Regions from separate parts of the Mesorhizobium sp. M8A.F.Ca.ET.202.01.1.1 genome, predicted to be linked through region 2. Evidence: riboswitches for the same ligand, from Rfam matches in the RefSeq annotation. Region 2 holds a riboswitch; each other region holds the start of a gene.
What was found. A riboswitch is a leader RNA that binds a small molecule or an ion and turns the genes downstream of it on or off. The one in region 2 is predicted to bind cobalamin.

Region 1 (4,646 bases), on a different contig from region 2:
CTTTGGTTCCGGGGGCTCGAAAGATTTCCGAATAGGGGTTTTGCATGGCTGGTTCCTCGACAAAGGATGATGCGACAATTACATACGATGCGTATGAATGTCAGGTAGTTCATACGTTGCGTATGTCAATTGGCATACGAGACGTATGTGGATAGGTCCAGAACAATGCACAGACCCCGCAAGGAGATGATTGCCGAGACGCGAGCCAAGCTGATCACGGCGGCCCGCCAGGCTTTCGGCACCATTGGCTACGCCGAAGCGTCGATGGACGATTTCACCGCGTCGGCCGGGCTGACACGCGGCGCCCTCTATCATCACTTCGGCGACAAGAAGGGACTGCTGCAGGCGGTTATCGCCGAGATCGACGCGGAAATGGCCGCCCGGGTGAATGAGGTCGCGGCGAGGGCGCCGACCCGCTGGCAGCATTTCGTCGACGAATGCACGACCTACATCGAAATGGCACTGGAGCCGGAAATCCAGCGCATCATGTTCCGGGACGGTCCGGCCGTGCTGGGAGACCCGGCGCAATGGTCGAATGCCAATGCCTGCGTCGGTTCAATGACCGATCATCTGACGGCGCTGCAACAGGAGGGGATGGTGGTGCCGGGCGTCGATCCCGAAACGGCGGCGCGATTGATCAACGGTGCGAGCAGTCAGGCCGCACAGCGGATCGCCAACTCGAACGATCCCGAAGCGACGTCGAGGAAGGTGGTGGCGGCGTTCAAGCAATTGCTCGAAGGCCTGCTCGAGAAACCGGAAGCACAGCCAAACTGAGCCGCCGTGGCGCTTCCGCCACCGCCTGCAATTGACAATAGCCGGTTTGGGCGCATCCTCCCCAGCCATCTCTGAGGGGAGAATCGGGCATGTGGGATTTCGATATCGGCAGGTCGGTGTCCATCATGATGCGGACCTGGCCTTTCATTGTCTTTCGCATGGTCGTCTATTTCGGCATCACACTGGCCTACGTCATGGCCACCGGCACCGGTGCCTCGGTCGGCTACGGCGTCGGACATATCTCCACCGATCCCGACGGACCGTTGTCCTTTGCCCTTTGGGGCGGTGTGGTCGGTTTCGGCGTCGTCTCGATCGCCGTCTACTGGATCCGCGAATACATCCTCTACGTCGTCAAGGCAGGCCATATCGCCGTCATGGTGCATCTGATCGACGGACATGACGTTCCCGACGGCCAGAACCAGATCGCCTACGCGAAAGAGGTTGTGACCGAGCGCTTTGCCGAGGCGAACATCCTTTTCGTCGTCGACCAGCTGGTCAAGGGCGCTATCCGCGCCATCACCGGCCTGCTGGGTGGCATCGCGGCCTTCCTGCCCATCCCCGGTCTGAGCGGCCTGGTCTCGTTCCTCAACACGGTGATCCGGCTGTCGCTGACCTATGTCGACGAGATCATTCTCGGCTACAACATCCGCATCAATTCGTCCTCGCCGTTCGAGACGGCGCGCCAAGGCGTGGTGCTCTACGCCCAGAACGGCAAGACCATGGTCAAGAACGCCGTCTGGCTGGCGGTCATCATGTGGGGGGTGTCTTTCGTGATTTTCCTGCTGATGCTGGCTCCGGCAGCCGCCATTCTTTACGTCATGCCCGGGCAACTCGCCGGCTGGGCTTTCGTGCTCGCCATCGTCTTTGCCTGGGCTTTCAAGGCGGCCTTCATCGAGCCATTCGCCATTGCCTGCCTGATGCAGGTCTATTTCAGGACCATCGAGGGCCAGGTGCCTGATCCGGCCTGGGACGCCAGGCTGGCCGAAGCCTCATCGAAGTTCCGGGAACTCAAGGACAAGGCGCTCTCCACCTTCGGCGGCTCGCGCTGGGGCACGGCCGGCGCGACGCGCTGATCGGCGGGGCTGGCGGGCGCACCTGCGACGGTGTCGAGGCGCGCCACCGCCAATTTGAGCGGTGCCTCACCCTGGCCGCAAAACGTCTCGCTCATGATCAGGTCGGGCAGCGGCAGGCGTCGGCCCCAGCCATGCGTTTCGAGGTCCGGTTTCGGCGCGAACTCCGAGACACGGCCGACGCAAAGATAGGCGATCGGCGTCACGTGGTCGGGGACAGACAGCAGGCTTTTCAGCGCTTGCGCCTCGATGATGCTGACCCAGCCGACGCCAACGCCTTCAGCGCGCGCGGCCAGCCAGAAATTCTGCACCGCGCAGACCGTGCTGTAGAGATCCATTTCCGGGTTGTGCCAGCGCCCCAGCGGCGAGCCTTTCGAGCGCTCGCGGTCGCAGGTGATACAGATGTTGAATGCGCTTTCGCAAATGCCTTCGAGCTTGAGCTTGCGGTAGAGCGCCTGCCGGTCTGCCTCGATTGCCGGCAGTTCCTGCTCGCGCGCGGCAAGGAACAGGTCGCGCACCTTCGCCCGTCGCGCGGCATCGCGGATGACGATGAAATTCCAGGGTTGCATGAAGCCGACCGATGGCGCGTGGTGGGCGGCAAGCAGCAGCCGCGCCAGCACTGCATCGTCGATCGCCTCCGATGTAAAATGGCTGCGGACGTCGCGCCGCGTGAACATGGCGCGATAAACCGCGTCACGCGCTATCTGATCAAATCCATCGCCCATTGGAGCGGTCATGGCTTCCGGCATCGCTTATCCCCTTGCGATTGCAGCAGTTCAAATTCTCAGAGCGAACTTTGCGCGTCCAAGAGGACCCACATCGCTCTGATGTCATCCGCCTGACCATGCGGATGACGATGCCTGCCAGGCCGGTCTTCTGGCTCGGGATCAACCCGCGTCCGGTGCCTTCCCGTCATCGACAGTGGCATTTACCGGCGCGGTCCCCCTTACAGCGTTGGGCACGCCACGGAATTCAACCGTGTTCCCGATTCTCCCGCCGGAGCATTTGCAGCCAAGTGAAATCATTTGGCGTCGCAGAATGCGGCTAAAACAAACAGACCGGCAGGCACCAGGCAGTGGCGGCAACCTTACGCCGAAGCCCCAGCGCCGCCAATCCCCGCAGCGACGCCAATGGACGCAGGCGTGATTTTCCCCAGCGATCAAGCCGCTGCGCATGGCCATTACGGCGCCGGGGCACTAGATAGGGGAGATGGCTACCCGTCTCTACACGCACCCCATCTTTCTCGAACACATCACCCCGCCGGGTCACCCCGAGCGGCCCGACCGCCTGCGCGCCATCGAGCGCGTGCTCGACGACGAAGCTTTTGCCGCGCTCGACCGCGTCGAGGCACCGCAAGGCGACGAGGCGACGATCCTCTATGCGCATCCCGCCGATTTCGTCGCGCGTGTCCGCGCCGCCATCCCCCACGAAGGCATTGCCCACATCGACGCCGACACCACCGCCAGCCCGAAGAGCTGGCAGGCCGCGATCACGGCGATCGGCGCCGCCAACGCCGCCGTCGACGACGTCTTTGCGGGCCGCGCCGACAATGTCTTCGTCGCCGCCCGTCCGCCTGGCCACCATGCCGAAAAGACCACGGCAATGGGCTTCTGCTTCTTCAACACGGCCGCGATCGCTGCCCGCTACGCGCAGAAGAGGCACGGCGCCGAGCGTGTCGCCGTCGTCGACTGGGACGTGCATCACGGCAACGGCACGCAGGATATTTTCTGGGACGATCCGTCGGTGCTCTATTGCTCGACGCACCAGATGCCGTTGTACCCGGGCACCGGGGCGAAGAACGAGACCGGTGCCGGCAACATCGTCAACGCGCCGCTGGCGCCACAGACCGGCAGCGAGGTGTTTCGCGATGCCTTCCTGTCGCGCGTGCTGCCATCGCTCGACAATTTCGCCCCCGACCTGATCATCATTTCGGCCGGCTTCGACGCGCACCACCGCGACCCGCTGGCCGAGATCAATCTGACCGAGGACGATTTCGACTGGGCGACCGGCCAACTGATGCAGCGCGCCGCACGCCACGGCGGCAACCGGCTCGTCAGCCTGCTCGAGGGTGGCTACGATCTGCAAGGATTGGCATTTTCGGTCGCCGCCCATGTCGGGCGACTGATGAAAGGATGAATGATGAGCGGTGAGATCAACGAAGACGTCAAGGCGATGAGCTTCGAACAGGCACTCGACGCGCTGGAGAAGATCGTCGATGATCTGGAGCGCGGCGACGTGCCGCTCGACCAGTCGATCCGGATCTACGAGCGCGGCGAGGCGCTGAAGGCGCATTGCGACCGCTTGCTGAAGGCAGCCGAGGACAAGGTCGAGAAGATCAGGCTGTCGCGCGATGGCAAGCCGGTTGGAACCGAGCCGCTCGACGCGGACTAAGGCGCCCTCGCAGTCTTACCGATTTTTGGACACGATCATGATTGAGGATACAGTTCGTCCCGATTGAAACGGACAAGAGGAGGTTTGGAAACGATGTGCAGAAACATCAAGACCCTGTTCAATTTTGATCCGCCGGCAACCAACGACGAAGTCCGCGACGCGGCACTCCAGTTTGTCCGCAAGCTGAGTGGAACGACGCGGCCGTCGAAACAGAACCAGCATGCGTTCGATCATGCTGTCGAAGCCATCGCGGCATCGGCACGCGAATTGCTTGATTCCCTCGAAACCCACCAGCATCCGCGCAATCGCGAAGAGGTGGCGGCCAAACTAAGAGCAAAGGCCGCGATCCGCTTTGCCTGATGCGGCTGAGGCAGCCACCGAGCGCTGACCAGGAGAGTTCATGAGCTTCTT
Region 2 (4,646 bases):
AAGTGAAGAAGTCCTACGGCAATCTCAACATTCTCCACGGCATCGACCTCGACATCAAATCGGGCGAATTCATCGTCTTCGTCGGCCCGTCGGGCTGCGGCAAGTCGACCTTGCTGCGCTCGATCGCCGGGCTTGAGGAAATCACCTCGGGCGAACTCAAGATCGACGGCCAGGTGGTCAACGACGTGCCGCCATCGAAGCGCGGCATCGCCATGGTGTTCCAGTCCTACGCGCTCTATCCGCACATGACAGTCTACGACAACATGGCCTTCTCGATGAAGATCGGCAAGGAAAGCAAGGCCGAGATCGACAAACGGGTGCGGCAGGCCGCCGAAATCCTGCAGCTGACCAAATATCTCGACCGCCTGCCCAAGGCGATGTCGGGCGGCCAGCGTCAGCGTGTCGCCATCGGCCGCGCCATCGTGCGCAATCCAAAAGTGTTCCTGTTCGACGAACCGCTGTCGAACCTTGACGCGGCACTGCGCGTCGCCACGCGTATCGAGATCGCCAAGCTCAAGGAATCGATGCCCAACACGACCATGATCTATGTCACCCACGACCAGGTCGAGGCGATGACGCTGGCCGACCGCATCGTGGTGCTAAAGGATGGCCACATCGAGCAGGTCGGCACGCCCATGGAGCTCTACAAGAACCCCGGCAACCTATTCGTCGCCCAGTTCATCGGCTCGCCGGCCATGAACATCCTGCCGGCCACGGTCGACAAGACGGGCAACCCGACCATCATCAGCCATGTCGGCGGCCGCAAGGCGACGGTGCCGATCGCGACGCCTGCTTCGGCAAAGGGAGCGGCGGTCAGCTTCGGCGTGCGGCCGGAAGATCTCGCGATCGCCAGTGGTGCGGACTATCTGTTCGAGGGGACGGTCGATTATGTCGAGCAGCTCGGCGAGGTTCAGTTGGTCTATATCGACATCGGCCGTGCCGACCTGCCGCTGGTGACCAAGCTGCCGGGCAATGTCGAGGTCAGGCGCGGCTCGACGCTGCAGTTGACCGCCAATGCCGGCGACCTTCATATCTTCGATGCGGATGGACGGTCGTTCGCGCTGCACGAAGCGGAAGCAAAAGCCGCCTGAGGCCAGCCATGTCTCGACAACAAAAAAAGAGAGCAGCGGGCAGGCCCGCCGCTCTCTTTTTATACATCACGACGGCTGGTTAGTTGTTGCCGAAGAGATTGCGGTCTGCGCCGTGAGGGGCGGACTTCTGCACGTCGCCGGACGAGTTGAGCAGCTTGTAGATGGGTGAGTCGCTGTTGCGGACCGAACCCGTATGCGACGTATCGACATTGACGGTCGACGATGCAGTGGGCTGATTGGCGCCATTGGAGCCATAGTTGTCACTGCCGGCGAAAGCGCTGCCGGAGAGGGCCAGAACGGCGGCGGCAGCAATGAGGATCTTGTTCATTTCCAATACTCCTAACGTCTTGAATTCCACGAGTGGCGAGCGAGCCCGCCACTCGCAACAGGCGTCAACGGCCGAAGAGGTTGCGATCGCTACCCGGCCGGGTAGGCGCCTCGGTGGCCGGAGCCGACTTGCCGATCGACGCGGTGTTCGCGTTGTCGGTCGACGTGACAGCCGCCTGGTTGGCACCGCTCGAACCGTAGTTGTCGCTGCCGGCAAAGGCGCTGCCGGAGAGGGCCAAGACGGCGGCGGCGGCAATGAGGATCTTGTTCATTTTAGGTACTCCTGAATTTGTGGCATCCACCCCGCGCGGCAGGGTCGCCCCGCCGCAAGCCGGGGATCGGCTGTTAGTTGTTGCCGAAGAGATTGTGGTCGGCGCCCTGGGCAGGCGTCTGAGCAGCCGGCTCCGACTTGCTGGTCGAAGCGGTGTACGAGCTGTCGACAGTGGCAGCGGGGGTGGCGGCGTTCGAACCGTAATGGTCGCTACCAGCGAAGGCGCTGCCGGAAATGGCCAGAAGGGCGGCGGCAGTGAGAACAATCTTTTTCATTTTGGGTACTCCAGTATTTTTCCGTCCGTCTAGCGGCGTGTCTTGGGATTAAAATCGCGTCGTTCGGACCGCCCCGATGTGGGAGAGGACCTCTGCTGTTTCCAATCACGAAGTTGTTCAGCGTGGACCATGACTCTACCACTTGAAATTGTGCCAGTGATTTCCACATCTGTTATTTTCTGTCGTTATATCAATCAGTTAGCTAAAAATGGCACCCCGATCACCAACTGTATCGGAGGCTCGGCGTTCACACCGTCCTGCACGCACCGTCAACAGAAACGAACCGTTCGGTTCGATTTTAGAATCTGCTAATAGTCACTTTTCGAAACTGTTAACCTTTTCGCCCCCGGCAAAGGGGTCGAAAAAACGGTGCCGGCGCGCCTGGCGACAGAAGGCGATTTGATGATGCGACCCCTGTCACGACGTTCCAGCATGCGTGTCGCGCCGCATGGATGCGATGTCGCTTTCATGCCGATGTCGCAAACCCTGCCGTGATTAGATCAGGCATCTCAGGTGCCGCTGCGTGACGACGGAGCGGAGAATTGGGAAGCCGGTCAGATTCCGGCGCTGCCCCCGCAACGGTGGTGGAGTTCAAGTCGCAACGGGAGACCACTGGGCGTAAGCCTGGGAAGGTGTCGCGATGGTCCGTAAGGACGACTCCAGAGCCCGGAAACCAGCCCGAGATGGCTAGAACTCGACTGATCGCGGTGGGCGGTCAAGAGGCGGATGGTGTTTGTCCGGCTTTGCGCCGATCTGCGTCCAGTCCTTCCTCAATCACCACCAGTTCAGTCCTTGAAAATGAGGACAGGACATGGACGCGCGCAACGACATGCTGAGGCTCTTGAACAGCCGCAGACAAGGCTTTTCGCTGGAACAGCCTTTTTACACCGACCCGGACTACTTCAAGCTCGACATGGAGCTGATCTGGTATCGCGACTGGCTGTTCATCGGCCATGATTGCGAATTGCCCAAGCCGGGCAGCTTCATCACCGTGCAGATCGGCGACTATCCTATCGTGCTGGTGCGCGATCAGCAGGGCAAGATCAACGCCTTCCACAATTCCTGCCGCCATCGCGGCAGCCGCGTCTGCAACAGCGACAAGGGCATGGCCGCCAAACTGGTCTGTCCCTATCACCAGTGGACCTATGAGCTGGACGGGCGCCTGCTGTTCGCCCGCCAGATGGCCGAGGGGTTCGACAAGAGCCAGTTCGGGCTGAAGCCGGTCGCCTGCGAAAGCGTCGCCGGCTATGTCTTCATCTGCCTGGCCAAGGAGCCGGCCGACTTCGCGCCGATGCGGGCGATGATCGAGCCCTATCTCAAGCCGCACCGGCTGAGCGAGGCCAAGATCGCCTTCGAGAGCACGATCATCGAGAAGGGCAATTGGAAGCTGGTCTGGGAAAACAACCGCGAATGCTATCATTGCGCGGGCAATCATCCCGAACTGTGCAAGACCTTCCCGGAAGCACCGACCGTGACCGGCGTGCAAGGCGCCGACAGCGATCCGGAGATGCTGGCGCACTGGGCGAAGTGCGAAGCTGTTGGCCTGCCCAGCAAATTCCGCATCGACCCGGCCGGGCAATACCGCGCCACCCGCGCGCCGCTGCTGCGCGACGCCCAGAGCTACACGATGACCGGCAAGCGGGCGGTGAGGAAGGACCTGTCCGACAGCGTTTCGGCCGACCGCATCGGCACGCTGATGCACTATCACTACCCGACGACCTGGAACCACATCCTCGTTGATCATGCCGTCACCTTCCGCGTGCTGCCGGTCAGCGCCACCGAAACGGCAGTGACGACGAAGTGGTTGGTGCACAAGGACGCGGTCGAGGGTGTCGACTACGATCTCGCCGAACTCACCCATGTCTGGACCGAGACCAACGACCAGGACCGCCGGATCGTCGAGGAGAACGCTTTCGGTATCCTGTCGCCGGCCTATGAACCCGGCCCGTATTCGGAGCTGCATGAAGGCGGCGTCATCCAGTTCGTCGACTGGTATGCCCGCTTCATCGGTCCGCGCCTGGCCGAAGGCGGGCGGCCGGCGCTGCGCAGCGTCGCCTAGCGCATGTCACCCAAAAGTGTGCAGCGGTTTTGGGATCACGACATCCGCAAAATGAAAGGTATGCAGGGATGAATGCGATGACCGACCTTGGCCTCTATCGCCATCTCGACCAGATGGCGCCCTGGAACGACAGGCTGCAGGTGCTGGAAGTGACCGGTGTCAGCGACGAGGCGCCCGACGTCAAGACCTTCACCTTCCGGTCCGACAACCAGACCTGGTTCCGCTACAAGCCGGGCCAGTTCGTGACGCTGGAACTGCCGACGCCGGATGGGCCGCTGATGCGCACCTACACGCTGTCGTCGTCGCCGTCGCGGCCGTTCTCGATCGCGGTGACGGTGAAGGCGCAGGCGGGCAGCATCGGCACACGCTGGATGTTCGATCACCTGGCGCCCGGCTCGCACGTCAAGGCCTATGGACCGGGCGGCGACTTTTCACTGCACAGCCATCCGGCGGCGAAATATCTGTTCGTCTCGGCCGGCTCCGGCGTGACGCCGATGATGTCGATGCTGCGCTGGCTGAACGACTGTGCGCCATGGACCGATGTCGGTTTCGTCAACTGCGCGCGGCGCCCGGAAGAAATCATCTTCCGCAAGGAACTCGAACTGCTCGGGGGCCACATGCCT
Region 3 (4,646 bases), on a different contig from region 2:
GCCATCTTGTTGGTCAGCGTGCCGGCCACGATCATGATGTCGGACTGGCGCGGAGACGCGCGCGGCGCGACACCGAAGCGCTCCGAATCGTAACGCGGCATCGAGGTGTGGATCATCTCGACCGCGCAGCACGCCAAACCGAAGGTCATGAACATCAGCGAGCCGCTGCGCGCCCAGGTGATCAGCGCCTCGGTCGAGGTGACCAGAAAACCCTTGTCTGCAAGCTCATTGTTGATTTCGAGGAAGAAGGGATCGTCCTCCCCCACCGGCCTGCCGGTGTTGGGATCGATGATGCCCTTGGGCTTTGGCGCGACGAGGGTGCCTGAACTGTCGTTCAATCCCATTCCAGCGCTCCTTTTTTCCATTCATAGGCAAAGCCGATGGTCAGCACCGCCAAAAACACCATCATCGACCAGAAGCCGAGCATGCCGATCTTCGAGAAGGACACTGCCCAGGGAAACAGGAAGGCCACTTCGAGGTCGAAGATGATGAACAGGATCGACACCAGGTAGAAACGAATGTCGAACTTCATGCGGGCATCGTCGAACGAGTTGAAACCGCACTCGTAGGCGGACAGCTTTTCGGGATCGGGGTTGCGGTAGGCCACCAGGAACGGTGCGACCAGCAGCGCCAGGCCGACCACCAGCGCCACGCCGATGAACAGGACGATGGGCAGGTACGAACTGAGGAGTGCGTTCATGCAGCGGCTTTCCGTTGGCGCCAATCCACGTTGATTACAGCACCGGACCTTAATGCGGAAGCGTGACAGTTTAACCGCTGAACCGTTTTAAGGAGCCTATGCTGCAACGCGGCGAGGGTTAGCGCAGCACTTCCAGCGAAGCAAGTCAAACCTTGTTCAAAACAACGAGCTGGACGGCATTCCGGGAGAAACTGGTCTCATAGGCTCCTGTTTGATTTCCTTCTCTTTTTACTCCACTTTTCTCTCCTGACAGGGTTGCCGCCAAAACCCTGCTAGCATGGGCTGGAATCACCCATCACATCTTTGTCAAAGCACCCTCAGAGTGACGCCTGCATGAAGGAAAAGATCTCGCTAGCCGCCGCCCGGCGCATCGCGCTCGCCGCTCAGGGATTTCTCGATCCCCGCCCCGCCGGCATGCCCGACCGCCGCCATTTCGCCCGCGTTCTGTCCCGCACCGGCCTGCTGCAGATCGATTCCGTCAGTGCGGTGGTGCGTGCCCACTATATGCCGCTCTATTCGCGTCTGGGTCCCTATCCCGTCGCCTTGCTCGACAACGCCGCCGTGACGCGCAAGCGCACGGTGTTCGAATATTGGGCACACGAGGCCTCATTCCTGCCGGTCGAGACGTACCCGCTGATGCGCTGGCGCATGCAGCGCGCCGAGCAAGGCGATGAAATGTATCTGGGGCTGGCCAAATGGGGCCGTGAGCACGCTGCCTATATAGAAGAGATCTACCGCCAGGTCGTCGATCGTGGCCCGATCGCCGCTTCGGCGCTGGAAGGCCAGAAAGGCTCCGGCGGCTGGTGGGGTTGGAGCCGCGCCAAGCACGCCTTCGAATGGCTGTTCTGGGCCGGCCGCATCACCACGGCGCACCGGCGCGGTTTCGAGCGCTTCTATGACCTGCCGGAGCGGGTGCTGCCGCAAGCGATCCTCGACCTGCCGGTACCGGCGGCCGAGGATGCACATCGCGAATTGCTGCGCATTTCCGCCCGCGCCCACGGCATCGCCACATCAGGCGACCTGCGCGACTATTTCCGGCTCTCCCCCGCCGACATGAAAGGCCGGCTCGAGGAACTGGTCGAACTCGGCGAGTTGTTGCCGGTCCGTGTCGAGGGGTGGGACAAGCCAGCTTACCTTCATAGGGATGCGCGTTTGCCACGCAAGATCGAGGCCCGCGCCCTGCTGGCGCCGTTCGATCCCGTCGTCTTCGCGCGCTCGCGCTCGGAGCGGCTGTTCGATTTTCACTATCGCATCGAAATCTACACCCCGGCCGAGAAGCGCCAATACGGCTACTATGTCCTGCCCTTCCTGCTTGGCGACAAGATCGTGGCGCGCGTCGACCTCAAAGCCGACCGGCCGGCCAGTGTCCTGCGCGTCCATGCCGCCTATGCCGAGCCCGGCGCGCCGCCTGAAACCGCCGCTGAACTTTTCGAGGAATTGAAGCAGATGCAGGGCTGGCTTGGGCTTGAACGCATCGAAGTGACGCCTGCCGGCGACCTCGGCCCGGCGCTGTCCGACATCGCGGTGTCGTAAGCTCGCGTTGACACCGCTGCCCGCAAGAGCCTAAATCCGATCCAGACGGTCTCCTCTCGGCAAAGGGAGGAGCCAAGAGGGAATGCGGTGCGGGCCGAAAAGCCCAAATCCGCGGCTGTCCCCGCAACTGTAAGCGAAGAGCCAAGGCCGAAAGCCACTGGGATTGTCCCGGGAAGGCGGCTACCCAAGGCGATGACCCGCGAGCCAGGAGACCTGCCGTCTGGAATGCAAGAATCCGATCGCCCGGCGGGTTTTCCGGGCAAGGAGCCTGATTTGGATCGCGACAGCAGTTTCTCGGCTGAAACAACGGACATTTCGTCCGGCGGGGATGATTCCCTGGCCGGCATCACTGTCATCGTCTGCGCCTCCTGTCGCGACGAGACCGGTTCCGACGCCCATCCCCGGGCCGGCGAACTTTTGGCTGAAGATACCCGCCAAGCCGCCTCGGGCGAGCAAATTCGCATCCGCACGGTCGAATGCCTCGGCAATTGCAAGCGCAGGCTGAGCGCCGCGATCCTGCGCGACGGATGCTGGAGCTATGTGTTCGGCGACCTGACCACAACCAGCGGCGCCGATCTCGTCGCCGGCGCGAAACTCTTCGCCACCTCGACCGACGGCCTCATTCCCTGGCGCGGCCGGCCCGATAGCCTCAAGCGCGGCCTCGTTGCCCGCATCCCTCCTCTCGACATGCTGAAGGACTTGATATGACCGCTCCAAATTCGGCCGGCAATCTCTCCCGCGTTCCCTGCACCGTCGTTACCGGCTTCCTCGGCGCCGGCAAGACGACGCTGGTCCGCCATCTCCTGGAAAATGCCGGCGGCAAGCGGATTGCCATCATCGTCAACGAATTCGGCGATATCGGCATCGACGGCGAAATCCTCAAGGGCTGCGGTATCGACACCTGCCCCGAGGAAAACATCGTCGAACTGGCCAATGGCTGCATCTGCTGCACCGTCGCCGACGATTTCGTGCCAGCGCTCGACCAGATCCTGTCGCTGACGCCGAAGGTCGACCACATCCTGATCGAAACCTCCGGTCTCGCCCTCCCCAAACCTCTGGTCCAGGCGTTCCAGTGGCCGACGGTGAAAAGCCGCGTCACCGTCGATGGCGTCATCGCCGTGGTCGACGGTCCCGCACTTGCGGAAGGCCGCGTCGCCAACGACATGGAAGCCCTGCAGGCGCAACGCGCCGGGGACGAAAGCCTCGACCATGACGATCCGGTCGAAGAGGTGTTCGAGGACCAGATCGCCTGCGCCGACCTGATCATCCTGTCGAAGAGCGACCTGATGGACGCCGAGGGCTCGGCCCGCGCCAACGCCATCGTCAACGAACACTCCGCCCGCGCGGTGAAGATCGTGCCGACGTCGCATGGCAAGGTCGATCCCTCGGTGCTGCTCGGGCTTGGTCTTGCCGTCGAGGACGACATCGAGAACCGCAAGTCCCATCACGACGGCGCATTCGACCACGAGCATGACGACTTCGACACATTCATCGTCGACATTCCCTCGATTGCCAATCCCGACGATCTGGCAAAACGTGTCGCAGAGGCCGCCGAACACGAAAACGTGCTGCGTGTAAAAGGCTTCGTCGAGGTCGGCGGCAAGCCGATGCGGCTCCTGCTGCAGGCCGTCGGCCCACGCGTCAATCATTACTATGACCGTGCCTGGAGCGCCGAGGACGACCGCCGCTCGCGCCTGGTCGTCATTGGTCTCAAGGGGCTGAACCGTCCGGCGATCGAAGGTATCCTCGCCGGCTGATTTCAGACACGGACCGCGATGCACATCCTCACCACGACCTCCGCTTCGCTTGACGACCTCGCCGAGCCTGTCGATCTCAGGCAGACGCCGGCGGATATCGTGGCCTTGTCCTTCACCGACAGCGATCTCGCCGGACTGGCGGCGGCGTGGAAGGCGGACGCCGACCGCCTGCCCTCCATGCGGCTTGCGGCACTGCGCGATCTGCGCCATCCCATGTCCGTCGACCTCTGGATCGACAGCGTCGCCCGCCATGCCAAGGTCATCCTGGTGCGCATCCTCGGCGGCAACGACTGGTGGCGCTATGGCTGCGACCAGCTGGCGGTGATTGCCCGTGAGCGCGGCATCAAACTGGCGCTGCTTCCGGGTGAAAGCCATGACGAGGATCTCAGGCTGATCGAAGCCTCGACGCTGCCACGCGCCGAACTCGACGGCCTGCTTGGCTATTTCCGAGAGGGCGGCCCGGCCAATATGAGCGCGCTGGTTCGGAGGCTGGCAGGCCTGGCTGGACAGGATACGTCCGTCGCCAGTCCGGTCAGCGTGCCGAAGGCCGGTTACTATCAGTCTGGATTGGGGGTCGCGGAGGAGCCGGACCTTTCAGATGTCGGTGCTCCCATCGTCCCTATCCTCTTCTACCGCTCGATGCTGCTCGCGGCCGA
Region 4 (4,646 bases), on a different contig from region 2:
GCTGAGATCCTCGGCGAGTTCGTAAAGAAATTCGATCCGAAATGGGAGCGCGGCTGGATCGCCGAGCGGGAAGGCGAGGTCGTCGGCTCGGTCTTCGTCGTGCGCAAATCCGATCAGGTGGCCAAGCTGCGGCTGCTCTATGTCGAACCGTCGGCGCGAGGCCTCGGCATCGGCAAACGGCTGGTCGAGGAATGCATCGGCTTTGCCCGCGCCAGGGGGTACAAGACGCTGACTTTGTGGACCAACGACATTCTGACCGCGGCCCGGCACATCTACCAGGCGGCCGGTTTCAAGCTGACCGAGGAAGAGCCTCACCATTCCTTCGGCAAGGATCTGGTTGGACAGAACTGGGATCTGGAGCTGTAGCGGCGCCTCTATGCCTTGACCGGCACCCAGATCTCCAGCCCGCCATTGCCGGTGCGGGCATCGAATTCGGGCCCATAGCGCTCGAATTCCGGCGCGTCGGCGATTTCATGGCCGGAGGCCGGGAGCCAGCTGTTCCAGATCGTGTTGACCGTGCGCCGGATGGTCGAGATGTGCTCGCGATGCGTGAAAACGGCGTATTTCCGCGCCGGCACGCGCACCCGGTAGAAGTCCTTCGGCAGGTCGGAGAAGTCCGACACTTCGACGCCGACGACATAGTCGAAATTGCCGGCATCGTCGCCGTTGAGGCAGACACCGTAGAAAACGCCTGGGACTTCGCCGGGTATGTTGCCGATATAAGGGCTGAAACGCTGCCACTGCATCGGAATGCCGGCGCTCGATTCGCAGCTGTAGCGCTCGCCGAAGCCGGCGATGAGGAAAGGTCGGCTGGTCTCGAAGCGCGGTGGTTCGAGGCTGGTGAGCAGGGTATGGTCCATCAGGATAGGCTCCACGAGATCGAGTGTCTTGGTCGAACCTTGCGCGCGCACCAGTTCCGGCGTGGTGCCGAACTGGTCGCGGAAGGCACGGGTGAAAGCCTCATGCGAGTTGTAGCCGGCGTCGAGCGCGACGCACAGTATGTCGGGCGCGCCGCCGGCGAGCCTGCGCGCCGCTTCGGTCAGCCGGCGCGAGCGCATGTAACCCATGACGGAACGGCCGGTGGCCGCGCCGAAGGCGCGTGTCACATGAAAGCGCGACACGCCGCTGCTTTGGGCGACGTCGTCGAGCGTAACAGCCTCCGGCAGATGGCTTTCGACAAACCATAGCGCTTTCTCGGTCGGGTTCATGTGTTCCTCGCATGTGGCGTCTTCACTCTGGCGCCTCGTTGCCCGGCCAGTTTGATCGAAATTGCGCATGGCGCAAAATCGAAAACGGCAACGCTGTCAGGCGTGGACGTAAAGTCCGTGCACGCCATGCCGACGGCAGGCTTGCTCTCGTATAAGTTCTGTTATAACAAAACAAGGCAGTCGCCTTGCCTCGAAACCGCTCGCGGCATAGGCTGCGACTCGTGATGGTCCCCGAGCCGAAAGGCGAGGGGTGAAAAGGGAACGCGGTGAGACCCGGTTTTGGGGTCGAGGCCGCGGCTGCCCCCGCAACTGTAAGCGGCGAGCAAGATCCGGAACGCCACTGGCCGGCAAGGCTGGGAAGGCAGGATTGCGCAGAGACCCGTGAGCCAGGAGACCTGCCATCACTGAGTTGACCGGACGGGGTGTGCCGGGAGGAAACGTGGACATCGGTCTTGTCGGCCGGTCGACCAACATCCTTCCGTCGCCAGTTTTGAAAGTGACGGGAAGTTGGACGGCACAATCGATCGTATTCAGCCCAGCCCCATGCACCAGATCATCGTGTGCACCCTTTGCCGCGACGTGCCGACCGGCATCAGGTCGGGCGAAGGTTTGTGCGCCGAGTTGCGCTTCCGCCTCTCGGCCCAGCCTGACGTGGCGCATGGTTTCACGGTCGAGGGCGTGGCTTGCATGGCGGGTTGCGCGCGCCCCCTGACGGTGGCTTTCCAGGCACCAGGCAAGGCCGCCTATCTCTTCGGGTCGATCGACGCGCAGGCCGACGCCGCCGACCTCGTGCGATTTGCCCGGCTCTACGCTTCGCTTGCCGACGGCTGGTGCAATTCCGGACAACGTCCGCCGCGCCTGGCCGGCAAGACGCTTGCCCGCATTCCGGGGGCGGGCAAGCTGGCGGAAGGCAGTCGATGACAACGCCGCTTCTCGATGCGTGCGACCTGGGCGCGATAGCGAATGGCCGGCATCTGGTCCATGCGGTCAGCCTGTCGGTGACATCAGGCGACCGCCTTGCCATCATTGGCCCCAACGGCGCCGGCAAGACCACGTTGCTGCGCATGTTGTCCGGCATGCTCAGGCCGAGCTTCGGAGAGGTGAAGCTTGGCGGGCGGCGCCTGGACATGATTTCGCCCGCCAAGCGGGCCCTGCATATCGCCGTCGTGGGCCAGAGCGACCAACCGGATCCGCGTTTGGCGGTGATCGACTATGTCGAGCTTGGCCGCGTCCCGCATGCCGGCCTGAGGGGCCGGAGCGAGGAACGCGACATTGTGGTGGACGCGCTGCGCCGGACCGGCCTGTTGTCGTTGCTCGGCCGGAGCATCGGCTCGCTGTCTGGTGGCGAACGCCAGCGCGCCCAGCTTGCGCGTGCCATCGCGCAGGAGCCCAAGATCCTTTTTCTCGACGAACCGACCAACCACCTTGACCCGCGCGCCCGCGCGCAGCTGCTCGAACTGGTGGCCGGCTTCGGCATGACCGTTATCGCGGTGCTGCACGATCTGACCCTGGTGGCACCCTTCGCCACCAGGGTCGCGGTGATGAACGAAGCCCGGCTGCAGGCGCTGGCGCCGCCGCACGAGGCGTTGACGCAACAGCTGATCCGCGAGATTTTCGGCGTCGACGTGTTTCGCCTGCGCCATCCCACCGAGGATCGCGAACTGACGGTGTTCGACCTTCCGAACCGCGCCTCGCCGCCATCCTGATCAACGCCCCTCATCGTCCGACACGGTTCAACCAAGGAGCAAATCCGTGAAACGCCTTGCCTTCTCGCTCGCCCTCTCGCTGCTGGCCTCGACGGCCTTCGCCTTCCCCGTCACCGTCGACAGCTGCGGCAAGCCGCTGACCTTCGACGCTCCGCCGAAGCGCGCCGTCATCCATGATCTCAACATGGCCGAGATGGCCTTCGCGCTGAAGCTGCAGCCTTCGATCGTCGGCCTGACGGGCATCAGTGGATGGTACAAGGTCGGCCCCGAATTCAAGGCCGAACAGGGTGCCATTCCCGAACTGGCGCCGAAATATCCGACCCTGGAGAACCTCGTCGCCGTCGAGCCCGACGTCTTCTTCGCCGGCTGGTACTACGGCATGAAGCCCGGCGGCGACGTGACGCCCGACACGCTCGCTCCGCACGGCATCAAGACGCTGGTACTGACCGAAAGCTGCGTCCACCTCGACAAGAGCCGCCCGGCCGCCTCCATGGACCTGCTCTATGGCGACCTCGAAAAGCTGGGCAAGATCTTCGGCAAGGAGGCAGAAGCGGAACAGCTTGTTGCCGGCTGGAAGGCGCAACTCGCCGAGATCAGCGCCAAGGTCGGCAGCGCGAAGGGAACACGCGTGTTCCTCTACGATTCCGGCGAGGACAAGCCGTTTACCGCGGGAAAATTCGCCATCCCCAGCGCCATGATCTCGGCGGCCGGCGGCGACAATATCATGGCCGACTTGGAAACGAGCTGGGGCAACACGGACTGGGAGACGGTGGCGGCGCGCAATCCGCAATTCCTCATCCTGCTCGATTATCAGGACGGCGGCGGCTACAGGAAACTGCTCGATTTCCTGAAGGCGCACCCGGCGATGAAGGAGACGGACGCGGTCAGGAACGAGCGCTTCGTGGCGCTTCGTTATGCCGAGCTGACACCAGGACCGGCGAACATCGAAGCCATCGGCAAGATCGCCAGGGCGATGCATCCGGAAGCGTTCTGATGGATCTTGCCCGAGAGCACAAATCCGGCGTGCTTTCAGGGCACAGGGCCTTCACGCTGGCCATGACGGCGGGCGCGGTGACGCTCGTCGCTCTCGCGCTGCTGTCGATCGCTTATGGCTCGACGCTGATACCTCTGAGCGATGTCATCGCCGCCCTTGGCCGTGCCGTCGGACTGGACGAGCCTGAGATATCGGGCCCGGTCGGCAAGATCGTCGTCGACCTGCGGCTGCCGCGCACGATCCTGGCGATCTGTGTCGGCGGCGGGCTGGGCATCGTCGGCGCGCTTTTGCAGACGGTGACCCGTAACGATCTTGCCGACCCCTTCCTGTTCGGCCTGTCGTCGGGGGCCGCCGCCGGCGCGGTTTCCGTCATTACCGTGTTCGGCGACAGTTTCGGCATCTGGACCTTGCCCGTGGCTGCGTTCACTGGCGGCATCCTCGCCGCCTCCATCGTGCTTTTGCTGGTGGCGCGGGTGAGGGGGCAAGGTCCTGAGCGGCTGATCCTCGCCGGTCTTGCCGTTTCCTTCATGTTCACGGCCTTGACCAATTATCTGGTTTTTGCCGGTGACCAGCGCGCGGCTCATTCGGTCCTGTTCTGGACCATGGGCGGGCTCGGGCTGGCGCGCTGGGACAATGTATGGCTGGGGGCGGTGGGCGCCGGCACGATCGCGGCCTACGGGCTGTGGAGCCATCGCAGCCTGGACGCTTTCCTCGCCGGTGAGAGCGCCGCCGAGAGTC

Region 1: another riboswitch for cobalamin. It lies ahead of bluB (5,6-dimethylbenzimidazole synthase); the one in region 2 lies ahead of EN845_RS30335 (aromatic ring-hydroxylating dioxygenase subunit alpha).
Region 3: another riboswitch for cobalamin. It lies ahead of EN845_RS15740 (DUF1636 family protein); the one in region 2 lies ahead of EN845_RS30335 (aromatic ring-hydroxylating dioxygenase subunit alpha).
Region 4: another riboswitch for cobalamin. It lies ahead of EN845_RS03085 (DUF1636 family protein); the one in region 2 lies ahead of EN845_RS30335 (aromatic ring-hydroxylating dioxygenase subunit alpha).

What each region holds. Positions count from the first base shown of each region.
Region 1 is NZ_SRUN01000015.1:96,989-101,634, reverse strand. Features, by position in the region: gene EN845_RS27870 (MFS transporter) at 1-46, opposite strand, end outside; gene EN845_RS27865 (TetR/AcrR family transcriptional regulator) at 166-774, shown strand; gene EN845_RS27860 (hypothetical protein) at 864-1,847, shown strand; partial or broken gene bluB (5,6-dimethylbenzimidazole synthase) at 2,015-2,521, opposite strand; cobalamin riboswitch at 2,693-2,875, opposite strand; gene EN845_RS27850 (histone deacetylase family protein) at 3,054-3,980, shown strand; gene EN845_RS27845 (exodeoxyribonuclease VII small subunit) at 3,984-4,235, shown strand; gene EN845_RS27840 (DUF2277 domain-containing protein) at 4,329-4,595, shown strand; gene EN845_RS27835 (pirin family protein) at 4,636-4,646, shown strand, end outside.
Region 2 is NZ_SRUN01000018.1:116,244-120,889, reverse strand. Features, by position in the region: gene ugpC (sn-glycerol-3-phosphate ABC transporter ATP-binding protein UgpC) at 1-1,091, shown strand, start outside; gene EN845_RS30350 (DUF680 domain-containing protein) at 1,171-1,419, opposite strand; gene EN845_RS30345 (DUF680 domain-containing protein) at 1,484-1,690, opposite strand; gene EN845_RS30340 (DUF680 domain-containing protein) at 1,764-1,964, opposite strand; cobalamin riboswitch at 2,459-2,661, shown strand; gene EN845_RS30335 (aromatic ring-hydroxylating dioxygenase subunit alpha) at 2,776-4,023, shown strand; gene EN845_RS30330 (hybrid-cluster NAD(P)-dependent oxidoreductase) at 4,101-4,646, shown strand, end outside.
Region 3 is NZ_SRUN01000006.1:204,365-209,010, reverse strand. Features, by position in the region: gene EN845_RS15755 (NADH-quinone oxidoreductase subunit B) at 1-344, opposite strand, end outside; gene EN845_RS15750 (NADH-quinone oxidoreductase subunit A) at 335-700, opposite strand; gene EN845_RS15745 (winged helix-turn-helix domain-containing protein) at 1,034-2,233, shown strand; cobalamin riboswitch at 2,263-2,469, shown strand; gene EN845_RS15740 (DUF1636 family protein) at 2,507-2,941, shown strand; gene cobW (cobalamin biosynthesis protein CobW) at 2,938-3,990, shown strand; gene EN845_RS15730 (cobaltochelatase subunit CobN) at 4,009-4,646, shown strand, end outside.
Region 4 is NZ_SRUN01000001.1:571,373-576,018, reverse strand. Features, by position in the region: gene EN845_RS03095 (helix-turn-helix domain-containing GNAT family N-acetyltransferase) at 1-366, shown strand, start outside; gene EN845_RS03090 (AraC family transcriptional regulator) at 375-1,208, opposite strand; cobalamin riboswitch at 1,417-1,626, shown strand; gene EN845_RS03085 (DUF1636 family protein) at 1,752-2,129, shown strand; gene EN845_RS03080 (ABC transporter ATP-binding protein) at 2,126-2,914, shown strand; gene EN845_RS03075 (ABC transporter substrate-binding protein) at 2,961-3,908, shown strand; gene EN845_RS03070 (iron ABC transporter permease) at 3,908-4,646, shown strand, end outside.